DNA from 2 places in the Citrobacter farmeri genome. Region 1 is predicted to be linked to the other one. Evidence: predicted binding sites of a transcription regulator. Region 1 holds the regulator's gene; the other holds the start of a gene.
What was found. The regulator sigma-54, encoded in region 1, starts transcription at its own class of promoters, with help from an activator protein. The targets are predictions, from matches to a motif close to GTTGGCACANNTTTCGCTNT.
Positions count from the first base shown of each region.

Region 2: glnA (glutamate--ammonia ligase) is a predicted target of sigma-54. The motif match lies at 3,082-3,101, and genes of this name have one in related genera.

Region 1 covers NZ_CP077291.1:4,270,450-4,275,860, reverse strand. Annotated here, with positions in the region: gene yrbL (PhoP regulatory network protein YrbL) at 1-292, opposite strand, end outside; gene npr (PTS phosphocarrier protein NPr) at 491-763, opposite strand; gene rapZ (RNase adapter RapZ) at 760-1,614, opposite strand; gene ptsN (PTS IIA-like nitrogen regulatory protein PtsN) at 1,648-2,139, opposite strand; gene hpf (ribosome hibernation promoting factor) at 2,255-2,542, opposite strand; gene rpoN (RNA polymerase factor sigma-54) at 2,565-3,998, opposite strand; gene lptB (LPS export ABC transporter ATP-binding protein) at 4,046-4,771, opposite strand; gene lptA (lipopolysaccharide ABC transporter substrate-binding protein LptA) at 4,778-5,332, opposite strand; gene lptC (LPS export ABC transporter periplasmic protein LptC) at 5,301-5,411, opposite strand, start outside.
Region 2 covers NZ_CP077291.1:128,871-134,281, reverse strand. Annotated here, with positions in the region: gene I6L53_RS00650 (MFS transporter) at 1-166, shown strand, start outside; gene ompL (porin OmpL) at 234-926, shown strand; gene typA (ribosome-dependent GTPase TypA) at 987-2,810, opposite strand; gene glnA (glutamate--ammonia ligase) at 3,187-4,596, shown strand; gene glnL (nitrogen regulation protein NR(II)) at 4,871-5,411, shown strand, end outside.

The sequences.
Region 1 (5,411 bases):
CAAATTCGGTGAGAGTGATGGACGGCTTGCCATCGTAATCGGCAATCACATCGTAAACGTAACCCGTTCCGCAGTCGGTCTCTACCGTGCCGTAATAGCGCGGAATACCACTCCAGTCTTTCAGGTAGCGAGAGAGGTGCGCATAGTACTTCAGTTCGCGCTGTGTCTCTTTATCGCCACCCTGGCCACTGTTGTAAACAATCTTAATACAACGCTGAGCATCATCCGGATGCGCATAACACTTACGATGTCGTCCGGTGCCCAGGGGAGTCTCTGCTGATAAACGAATCATGAGTGATATCCTGGAAATATTTACTGACAATAATCCAGTATGAACACGCAAGTTAAATGAAACCTAAACGACTTGTCTTAAGGTTTTCTTAAGGTAACACTTAAGTGAAAAAGCGCACGAATTGTACAGTTAAGGGGGCAAAAATAAAAAAAACGCCGGATGGCGTTTTCTGTGAAGATACTCGTCAGACGTGAACGCTTAGTCTTCGTCGAATCCTGAATTGAAAAGGGCGATGACGGCGGCCAGCGCTTCAACCTCTTGTGGACCCGAGGCTTCGATCTCAATTTGTCGGCCTTTGGCGGAGTCGAGCATCAGCAATGCGATGACGCTGTTGGCTTCCGCTTCGGTGCCTTCATCATTTCGTAGCAGGACTTCCGCATCAAATCCCTGCATTAATTCAAAGAGCTTCATTGCTGGCCGGGCATGCATGCCCAGCTTGTTCGTGATTTCAACAGTTTGCTTCACGGTCATGTTTTGCGTTTTTCCAGCGTACGATGGCGTGACTGTACGTTTTTACCGCGCGAGCGGAAGTAGTCTGCCAGCTGTTCTGCAATATACACCGAACGGTGTTTCCCGCCGGTACAACCGATAGCAACGGTCAGATAGCTACGGTTGTTGGTTTCCAGCATGGGTAACCATAGCTCAAGATAGCTGCGAGTCTGGTAGATAAAATTGTGTACTTCTGTGTGTCTGTCGAGAAAGGCGGCAACGGGTTTATCGAGACCCGTCATCGGGCGTAATTTCGGGTCCCAGTGCGGGTTCGGCAGGAATCGTACGTCGAAGACGTAATCGGCATCGATAGGGATCCCGTGCTTAAAGCCGAAGGATTCAAACACCATGGTCAGTTCACGCTCGCGTTTACCCAACAGGCGAGTTCGCAGCATTTCTGCCAGTTCATGCACCGACATTTCAGAGGTGTCGACAATCAGGTCGGCGCGAGAACGCAACGGTTCCAGCAGGTCGCTCTCCTGATCGATAGCGCTTTCCAGCGACAGGTTCTTGCTGGAAAGAGGGTGCAAACGACGCGTATCGCTATAGCGACGAATCAACGTGTTGCGATCGGCATCAAGAAACAGCAGTTGCGGCGAGAACGCATCGGGCAGGTTGTTCATTGCCTGTTCAAAAATTTCTGGCGACTCTGGCATGTTGCGTACGTCAATGCTGACGGCTGCCGAAATCTGGCGCTCGGCAAGCGTGCGAGCCAGATCGGGTAACAGCACGACGGGGAGGTTATCCACGCAGTAAAAGCCCATATCTTCCAGCGCGCGCAGGGCGACAGATTTACCTGACCCTGAACGACCGCTGACGATCATCAGTACCATGTACTGTTTCTCCTCACCACGGCAAAAGGGGAGTTACGCTTCATCCTGACCGCCTTCAGTGTCAGTGATGATTTGATACAATTCTTCATCGCTCTGTGCGGCGCGTAGTCGACGGCAGATAGTTTTATCCGCCAGACGCTTAGCCACCAGCGATAACGTATGCAGATGCGTTTTGGTTTGATCCGCAGGCACCAGCAGGGCAAAAAGCAGATCAACGGGTTGATTATCAATCGCGTCGAAGGCGATTGGCGTTTCCAGTTGCACAAACACGCCGACGGCGCGCAAGGTATCTTCTTCCAGCTTACCGTGCGGAATAGCGATCCCATTGCCGATGCCGGTACTGCCCATTTTTTCGCGCGTCAGGATCGCTTCAAAAACAACCTGCGGCGGTAAACTGAGCTGTTTTGCCGCCAGTTCACTGATGATTTCCAGCGCGCGTTTTTTACTCTGGCAGTGAACGGCACTGCGCGTACATTCCTGGTTAAGTACACTGCTCAGTTGTAGAGTCGTATCGTTATTTATCATAATTTCACCTAAGAACCTGCCCCGCAGCGGCGGGACAAGTTCGGAGCGCTAACTGTACAAATGGCCTGTTGTTCTGCACAACAGGCCGTCCTGCACCCGCTAACTGCCCGGACAATTAGTGTTGTTTCAATTTATCTTTGTGCTTAGTGAGTTGTCTTGCCAGCTTATCAATCAGGCCATCAATGGCCGCGTACATATCCTGACCTTCCGCGCTGGCGTGAATTTCGCCACCGTTTACATGCAGTGTTGCATCCGAGATGTGGGTGACTTTCTCCACTTTTAACACAATATAGACCTGATTAATCCTGTCAAAATACTGTTCGAGTTTGGCGAACTTGGTATTCAAAAAGTCACGCAGGGCTTCTGTGATCTCGACGTTGTTTCCAGTGATGTTGAGCTGCATAGTGTCTTCCTTATCGGTTGGGTCACACCAGTTGTTTGCGCTGGTTTGACGGCGGAATGGATAAAGACTCTCGGTACTTCGCAACGGTGCGGCGTGCCACCATGATGCCTTGTTCCGACAGCATCGATGTTAGCTTGCTGTCGCTCAGGGGCTTCGCGGGGTTTTCCGCCGCAATCAACTTCTTCACCAGTGCGCGGATCGCCGTGGAGGAAGCTTCGCCACCCCCCTCGGTATTCACATGGCTGGAGAAAAAATACTTCAGTTCAAAAATGCCGCGCGGACTGTGCAGATACTTCTGCGTGGTCACACGAGAAATGGTCGACTCATGCATCTCGACGGCCTGGGCGATATCCGCCAGTACCATCGGTTTCATAAACTCTTCGCCTTGCTCAAAGAAGGCTTGTTGCTGCTCAACGATACAACGGCTGACGCGCAGCAGGGTATCGTTGCGGCTCTCCAGACTCTTAATCAGCCATTTCGCGTCCTGCAAATTACTGCGGATGTACTGGCTGTCGGCGTCATTGCGCCCACCGTTGCACATTGCGGCATAGTGTTGATTGATCTGCAGGCGTGGAACGCTGTCGCCGTTGAGCTCGACCGTCCAGTGCCCGTTATGCTTACGTACCAGCACATCCGGGATCACGTATTCTGGTTCACCGGTCTGGATCGACTGGCCGGGGCGAGGATCGAGCGACTGAATCAGATTGACCGCCTCTTTGAGCACCTCTTCTTTGAGGCGAGTGACGCGCATCAGGGTGCGGAAGTCGTGGTTCGCCAGCAGATCGAGATGATCGCTGATGATCTGCCGGGCTTCTTCAAGGAAAGGCGTCGCTTTGTCGAACTGCGAGAGCTGGATTAGCAGACAATCACGCAGATCTTTTGCCGCCACACCAACGGGATCAAACCGCTGAATACGTTTGAGAACGGCTTCGACCTCATCAAGCCCCACGTCTTCATTGCCCATGCTTTCGAGGATGTCATCCAGCGAAACGGTGAGATAGCCGGTATCATCAACGGCATCAACAATAGAGGTAGCGATCGCGCGGTCGGTATCAGAAAAAGGGGTGAGTTCCACCTGCCACATCAGGTAATCCTGTAGGGTCTGCGTGGTTTCACCCTGATAAACAGGCAGCTCATCGTCGATGTAATCACCGCTGGTGCCCGACGGCGTCCCGGCGGTGTAGATTTCATCCCAGCTGGCGTCGAGCGGTAACTCTTCCGGCATCTCTTTTTGTTCGAGGGCGTCGGCGGTATCCAGCGATTCACTGTCCTGCGTTTCGTGGGTATCAACTTCGTCGTGAAGATCGGTTTGCTCCAGCAGCGGATTACTTTCCAGCGCCTGCTGGAGTTCCTGCTGCAGTTCCAGCGTGGACAACTGCAACAGACGGATCGCCTGTTGTAGTTGCGGCGTCATCGCCAGTTGTTGGCTCAGCCTGAGTTGCAAACCTTGCTTCATGTTCAGAGTCGTTTTCTCCCGCTATGACGTCGCAAACTTCTACCCTATCAGAGTCTGAAGTCTTCCCCAAGGTATACGCGCTTAACGTGTTCGTCCTGCAGGATTTCTGTTGGCGTACCGTGCGCGATCAGGTGTCCCTGGCTCACGATGTAGGCCCGCTCACACACGGCCAGCGTTTCGCGGACGTTATGATCGGTAATCAACACGCCGAGACCGCTGTCACGCAGATGCTCAATAATGCGCTTGATATCGATAACGGAAATGGGGTCAACACCAGCAAACGGTTCATCCAGCAGGATAAACTTCGGATTGGCCGCCAGCGCGCGGGCGATTTCCACACGACGACGTTCCCCCCCGGAGAGCGACTGACCCATGTTGTCGCGCAGATGCTCGATGTGGAACTCTTCCATCAGCTCGTTTGCACGGTCTTCACGCTGTTCGCTAGAGAGATCGTCACGGATTTGCAGCACGGCCATCAGGTTATCGAATACGCTCAGACGGCGGAAAATCGACGCCTCCTGCGGCAGATAGCCAATCCCACGGCGCGCGCGGGCGTGCAGCGGTAACAGGCTAATGTCTTCATCATCAATGATGATGTTACCGGCATCACGCGGCACAATACCGACGACCATGTAGAAGGTGGTGGTTTTACCCGCACCGTTCGGCCCAAGCAGACCGACAATCTCGCCCGAGTTGACGGTCAGGCTGACATCTTCCACGACGCGGCGGCCTTTGTAGGCCTTCGCCAGATTCTTTGCAGTTAATGTTGCCATAGCGAATTAGTTACTCTTCTTCTGAGCCGGGGCCTGGTTTTTGTTTTTGTCCTGCAGTTGCGACGGGACCAGAACGGTCGTCACACGCTTGCCTTTCTCACTGAAGGCCTGCATTTTCTGCTCTTTCACCAGATAGGTAATTTTGTCCCCGGTGATGTTGCTGTCGAGCTGTTCCAGGTACGCATTACCGGTGAGCACGACAAAGTCTTTCGCCAGCTCATAATGCATTTTCGACGCGTGGCCTTTCACCGGCTTACCATTGTCCTGCATTTGATAGAAGGTGGCCGGGTTGCCGAAGCCGTCAATGACCTCTTTGCCCTCCTCACCGCCAGGACGGGTAACGACCACTTTATCGGCGTTAATTTTGATCGTGCCCTGGGTCACAATGACATTGCCGGTGAAGGTCACGACGTTCCCCTGCATATCCAGAGACTGCTGGTCCGATTCAATGTGGATCGGCTGTTCGGTATCACCGGTGACGGCGAATGCCGGAATACTGGCGGCCAGAAGTGAGCTGGCAAGCACAAGATTAAGGCTGAGTTTGTTTGTTTTGAATTTCATAGGAGGTTCTAACCTTTTCAATCAGCTCGGCGTTCTTGCTGCGTAAGTTGCCGCGCATTTTCAGTCCGCTGGAGTTAAA
Region 2 (5,411 bases), 730 kb from region 1:
GCCCTGTGGTCTGGCGATGATTGCCGCATTGACCATGGGTTTCTTTTATAAACTCAATGAAGCGCGTTTCGCCTTTATTATCGAGGAAATTAATCAACGAAAAAAGAATAACAATATCCCTGGTGTAACTAATAACAATAAAAACATCGCTACTGTAAATCTATAAATAAATCTTGCCGCTATATCCGTCCTGATGGATGGCGGCTTCCCTACGCTTAAAAAATGGATTTATGATGAAAACGTTAAACTCAATCATTCTGTTATCTTCAGTGATATCAACCTCTGTTTTTGCCGGTGCTTATGTCGAAAACCGGGAAGCCTATAATCTGGCCTCTGACCAGCAAGAGATCATGTTACGCGTCGGCTATAACTTCGATATGGGGGCTGGCCTTATGCTCACTAACACTTATACGCTCCAGCGCGAAGACGAGTTAAAGCACGGCTATAACGAGATCGAGGGGTGGTACCCGTTATTCAAACCCACGGATAAATTAACGATCCAACCCGGCGGGTTGATTACCGACAAGAGCATAGGTTCCAGCGGCGCGGTCTATCTGGACGTCAATTACAAGTTTACTCCGTGGTTTAACCTGACCGTGCGTAACCGCTACAACCATAATAATTACAGCTCGGTTGATTTAAACGGGGAGCGGGATAATAACGATACCTATGAGATCGGCAACTATTGGAACTTTATTATTACCGATAAGTTCTCGTATACCTTTGAACCCCACTATTTTATGCGGGTGAATGATTTTAATAGCAGCAATGGCAAGGATCATCACTGGGAAATTACCAATACCTTCCGTTATCGGATCAACCAGAACTGGTTACCCTACTTCGAACTGCGCTGGCTGGACCGTAACGTGGAACCCTATCACCGCGAACAAAACCAGATTCGCGTTGGGGTGAAATATTTCTTCTGATTACATTGAAGTAAAAAAAAGCCGCTGATATCAGCGGCTTTTTCATCACAAGATTATGAATTAATCTTCTTTCGGACCACGGTTCGCGCGGCGGCGATCGTTTTCCGTCAGGTGACGTTTACGAATACGGATAGACTGCGGAGTCACTTCTACCAGTTCGTCGTCATCGATGAACTCCAGCGCTTGCTCCAGGGTCATCTTAACCGGCGGAACCAGAACCGTTGCTTCGTCAGTACCGGAAGCACGCATGTTGGTCAGCTTCTTACCGGTCAGGCAGTTTACGGTCAGGTCGTTGGAACGGCTGTGAATACCGATGATCTGGCCTTCGTACACTTCGGCACCGTGACCCAGGAACAGCTTACCGCGGTCCTGCAGGCTGAACAGTGCAAACGCAACCGCTTTACCCTGACCGTTAGAGATCAGTACACCGTTCTGACGCTGACCCACTTCACCCGGACGTACGTCGTCGTAATGGCTGAAGGTGGAGTACAGCAGACCCGTACCGGAGGTCATGGTCATGAATTCTGAACGGAAGCCGATCAGACCACGGCTTGGGATCACGTAGTCGAGACGTACGCGGCCTTTGCCATCTGGATTCATGTTTTTCAGGTCGCCTTTACGTTCGCCCAGTGCCTGCATGACAGAACCCTGGTGCTGCTCTTCAACGTCCAGCGTAACGTTTTCGAACGGCTCTTGTTTACGGCCGTCGATTTCGCGGAAGATAACTTTCGGACGGGAAACCGCCATTTCGAAACCTTCACGACGCATGTTTTCGATCAGAACTGACAGGTGCAGCTCACCGCGACCGGATACACGGAACGCGTCCGCATCTTCCGTTTCTTCAACACGCAGCGCAACGTTATGCACCAGCTCTTTATTCAGGCGATCAAGGATCTGACGAGAGGTAACGTATTTACCTTCTTTACCACAGAACGGAGAGGTGTTGACGTTGAAGAACATGGTAACGGTCGGTTCATCAACAGACAGCGCCGGCAGGGCTTCCACATTCTGCGGATCGCAGATGGTGTCAGAGATGTTCAGTTCGCCCAGACCAGTGATCGCGATGATGTCGCCCGCTTCAGCCAGATCGCTGTCGATACGCTCCAGACCCAGGTGAGTCAGCACTTTACCGACTTTACCGTTACGGGTTTTGCCTTCGCTATCCACGATAGTGATCTGCTGGTTCGGCTTCACTTTACCGCGTTTGATGCGACCGATACCGATAACGCCAACGTAGTTGTTGTAGTCCAGCTGAGAGATCTGCATCTGGAACGGACCATCAAGGTCAACGTCCGGCGCAGGTACGTGGTCGACAATCGCCTGATACAGCGGGGTCATGTCTTCCGCCATATCTTCGTGATCCAGACCGGCAATACCGTTCAGCGCGGAAGCGTAGATGATCGGGAAGTCCAGCTGTTCGTCGGTCGCGTCGAGGTTCACAAACAGGTCAAATACCTGATCGACAACCCAGTCCGGACGCGCGCCAGGACGGTCTACTTTGTTGATGACCACGATGGGCTTCAGGCCATGCGCAAAGGCTTTTTTGGTTACGAAGCGCGTCTGCGGCATCGGGCCGTCAAATGCGTCAACCACCAGCAGCACAGAGTCAACCATGGACATGACACGCTCAACTTCACCACCGAAGTCTGCGTGCCCAGGGGTATCAACGATGTTGATACGGTAATCATTCCATTTGATAGCGGTGTTTTTCGCGAGGATGGTAATCCCACGCTCTTTCTCCAAATCGTTGGAGTCCATCACACGCTCTTGAGTTTCGGCACGAGAGTCGAACGTACCGGATTGCTGCAGCAGCTTATCAACCAGGGTAGTTTTACCATGGTCAACGTGCGCGATGATGGCGATGTTACGCAAATTTTCGATCACAACTTTGCCTCAGGCATTAGAAATAGCGCGTTATTGTACACGGATTAATCGCACTACAAAACAGGATCACAAACATCCTCCGCAAACAAGTATTGCAGAGTTTCTTTGTGATCGCTTTCACGGAGCGTTAAAAGGGTTATACACGGTTCATTGCACCAATATGGTGCTCAATGTTCACATTAAAGCACTATACTGGTGCAACATACACAACATGGTGCAACCCTTTTGCACGATGGTGCGCATGATAACGCCTTTTAGGGGCAATTTAAAAGTTGGCACAGATTTCGCTTTATCTTTTTTACGGCGACACGGCCAATGATTAAAGAATTGAACACCTCGTTACCACGACGACTATGACCAATCTGGAGAGTTAAGTATGTCCGCTGAACACGTTTTGACGATGCTGAATGAGCACGAAGTGAAGTTTGTTGATTTGCGCTTCACTGATACCAAAGGTAAAGAACAGCACGTCACAATTCCTGCTCATCAGGTAAATGCCGAATTCTTTGAAGAAGGCAAAATGTTTGACGGCTCTTCGATTGGTGGCTGGAAAGGCATCAACGAATCCGACATGGTGCTGATGCCGGATGCCTCTACCGCAGTTATCGACCCGTTCTTCGCTGATTCTACGCTGATCATCCGTTGTGATATCCTGGAACCCGGCACTCTGCAGGGCTATGACCGCGACCCGCGTTCTATCGCCAAGCGTGCTGAAGAGTATCTGCGCTCCACCGGTATCGCGGATACCGTTCTGTTTGGGCCAGAACCAGAATTTTTCCTGTTTGACGACATCCGTTTCGGCGCGTCAATCTCCGGTTCTCACGTGGCTATCGATGACATCGAAGGCGCGTGGAACTCCTCCACTCAGTACGAAGGTGGTAACAAAGGTCACCGTCCGGCAGTGAAAGGCGGCTACTTCCCGGTTCCGCCAGTAGACTCCGCTCAGGACATCCGTTCTGAAATGTGTCTGGTAATGGAGCAGATGGGCCTGGTTGTTGAAGCCCACCACCATGAAGTGGCAACCGCAGGTCAGAACGAAGTGGCGACTCGCTTCAACACCATGACCAAAAAAGCGGACGAAATTCAGATCTACAAATATGTGGTGCACAACGTCGCTCATCGCTTCGGTAAAACCGCGACCTTCATGCCAAAACCGATGTTCGGCGATAACGGTTCCGGCATGCACTGCCACATGTCTCTGTCCAAAAACGGCACCAACCTGTTCTCTGGTGACAAATATGCTGGTCTGTCTGAACAGGCGCTGTACTACATTGGCGGCGTGATCAAACACGCTAAAGCGATTAACGCCCTGGCGAACCCGACCACCAACTCATACAAGCGTCTGGTCCCAGGTTACGAAGCTCCGGTCATGCTGGCTTATTCTGCCCGTAACCGTTCTGCTTCTATCCGTATTCCGGTGGTGGCTTCTCCGAAAGCACGTCGTATCGAAGTCCGCTTCCCGGATCCGGCAGCGAACCCGTACCTGTGCTTTGCAGCCCTGCTGATGGCTGGTCTTGACGGTATTAAGAACAAAATCCACCCGGGCGAAGCGATGGACAAAAACCTGTACGACCTGCCGCCGGAAGAAGCAAAAGAGATCCCACAGGTTGCAGGCTCTCTGGAAGAAGCACTGAACGAGCTGAATCTGGACCGCGAGTTCCTGAAAGCAGGTGGCGTGTTCACTGATGAAGCCATCGATGCTTACATCGCGCTGCGTATTGAAGAAAACGACCGCGTACGCATGACGCCGCACCCGGTAGAGTTTGAGCTGTACTACAGCGTTTAATGATAATTAGTTGTAATTCCCGTAGATTTCTTATTGCAGCAAGGCGGCAATCGATGGAATCCCGATGAGCTTAGTCCACTAAGTGATTCGGGTGACTGAGAGCAGCCAACACCGCTGCGGTAAGAAAGATACGGAGAATTTTAGTTGCCGTGGAAACTTTTAGCCCATCACACGATGGGCTTTTTTCACCGTCAACAACCTGATCCTTCGCGCTTTTTCTACATAAAAAGCTATAATGCACTAAATTGGTGCACACTATTCAGGAGACTGCTATATGGCAACAGGCACGCTGCCCGATGCTGGGCAGATCCTCAATTCTTTAATCAACAGCATCTTACTGGTCGACGATGAGCTGGCGGTGCATTACGCCAACCCGGCCGCGCAGCAGTTACTCGCCCAAAGCTCCCGCAAACTGTTTGGTACACCGCTTCCTGAACTCCTGAGCTATTTTTCTTTGAATATCGAGCTGATGCGCGAAAGCTTAGAGGCGGGGCAAGGTTTTACCGACAATGAAGTCACGCTGGTGATTGACGGGCGTTCACACATTCTGTCTCTCACCGCGCAGCGTTTGCCGGACGGTCAGATCCTGCTTGAAATGGCACCGATGGATAACCAACGCCGTCTGAGCCAGGAGCAGCTACAGCACGCTCAGCAGGTCGCCGCACGCGATCTGGTACGTGGACTGGCGCACGAGATTAAAAACCCGCTCGGTGGCTTACGCGGCGCAGCACAGCTATTAAGCAAAGCCCTGCCCGATCCGGCGCTGCTGGAATACACCAAAGTCATTATTGAACAGGCTGATCGACTGCGTAATC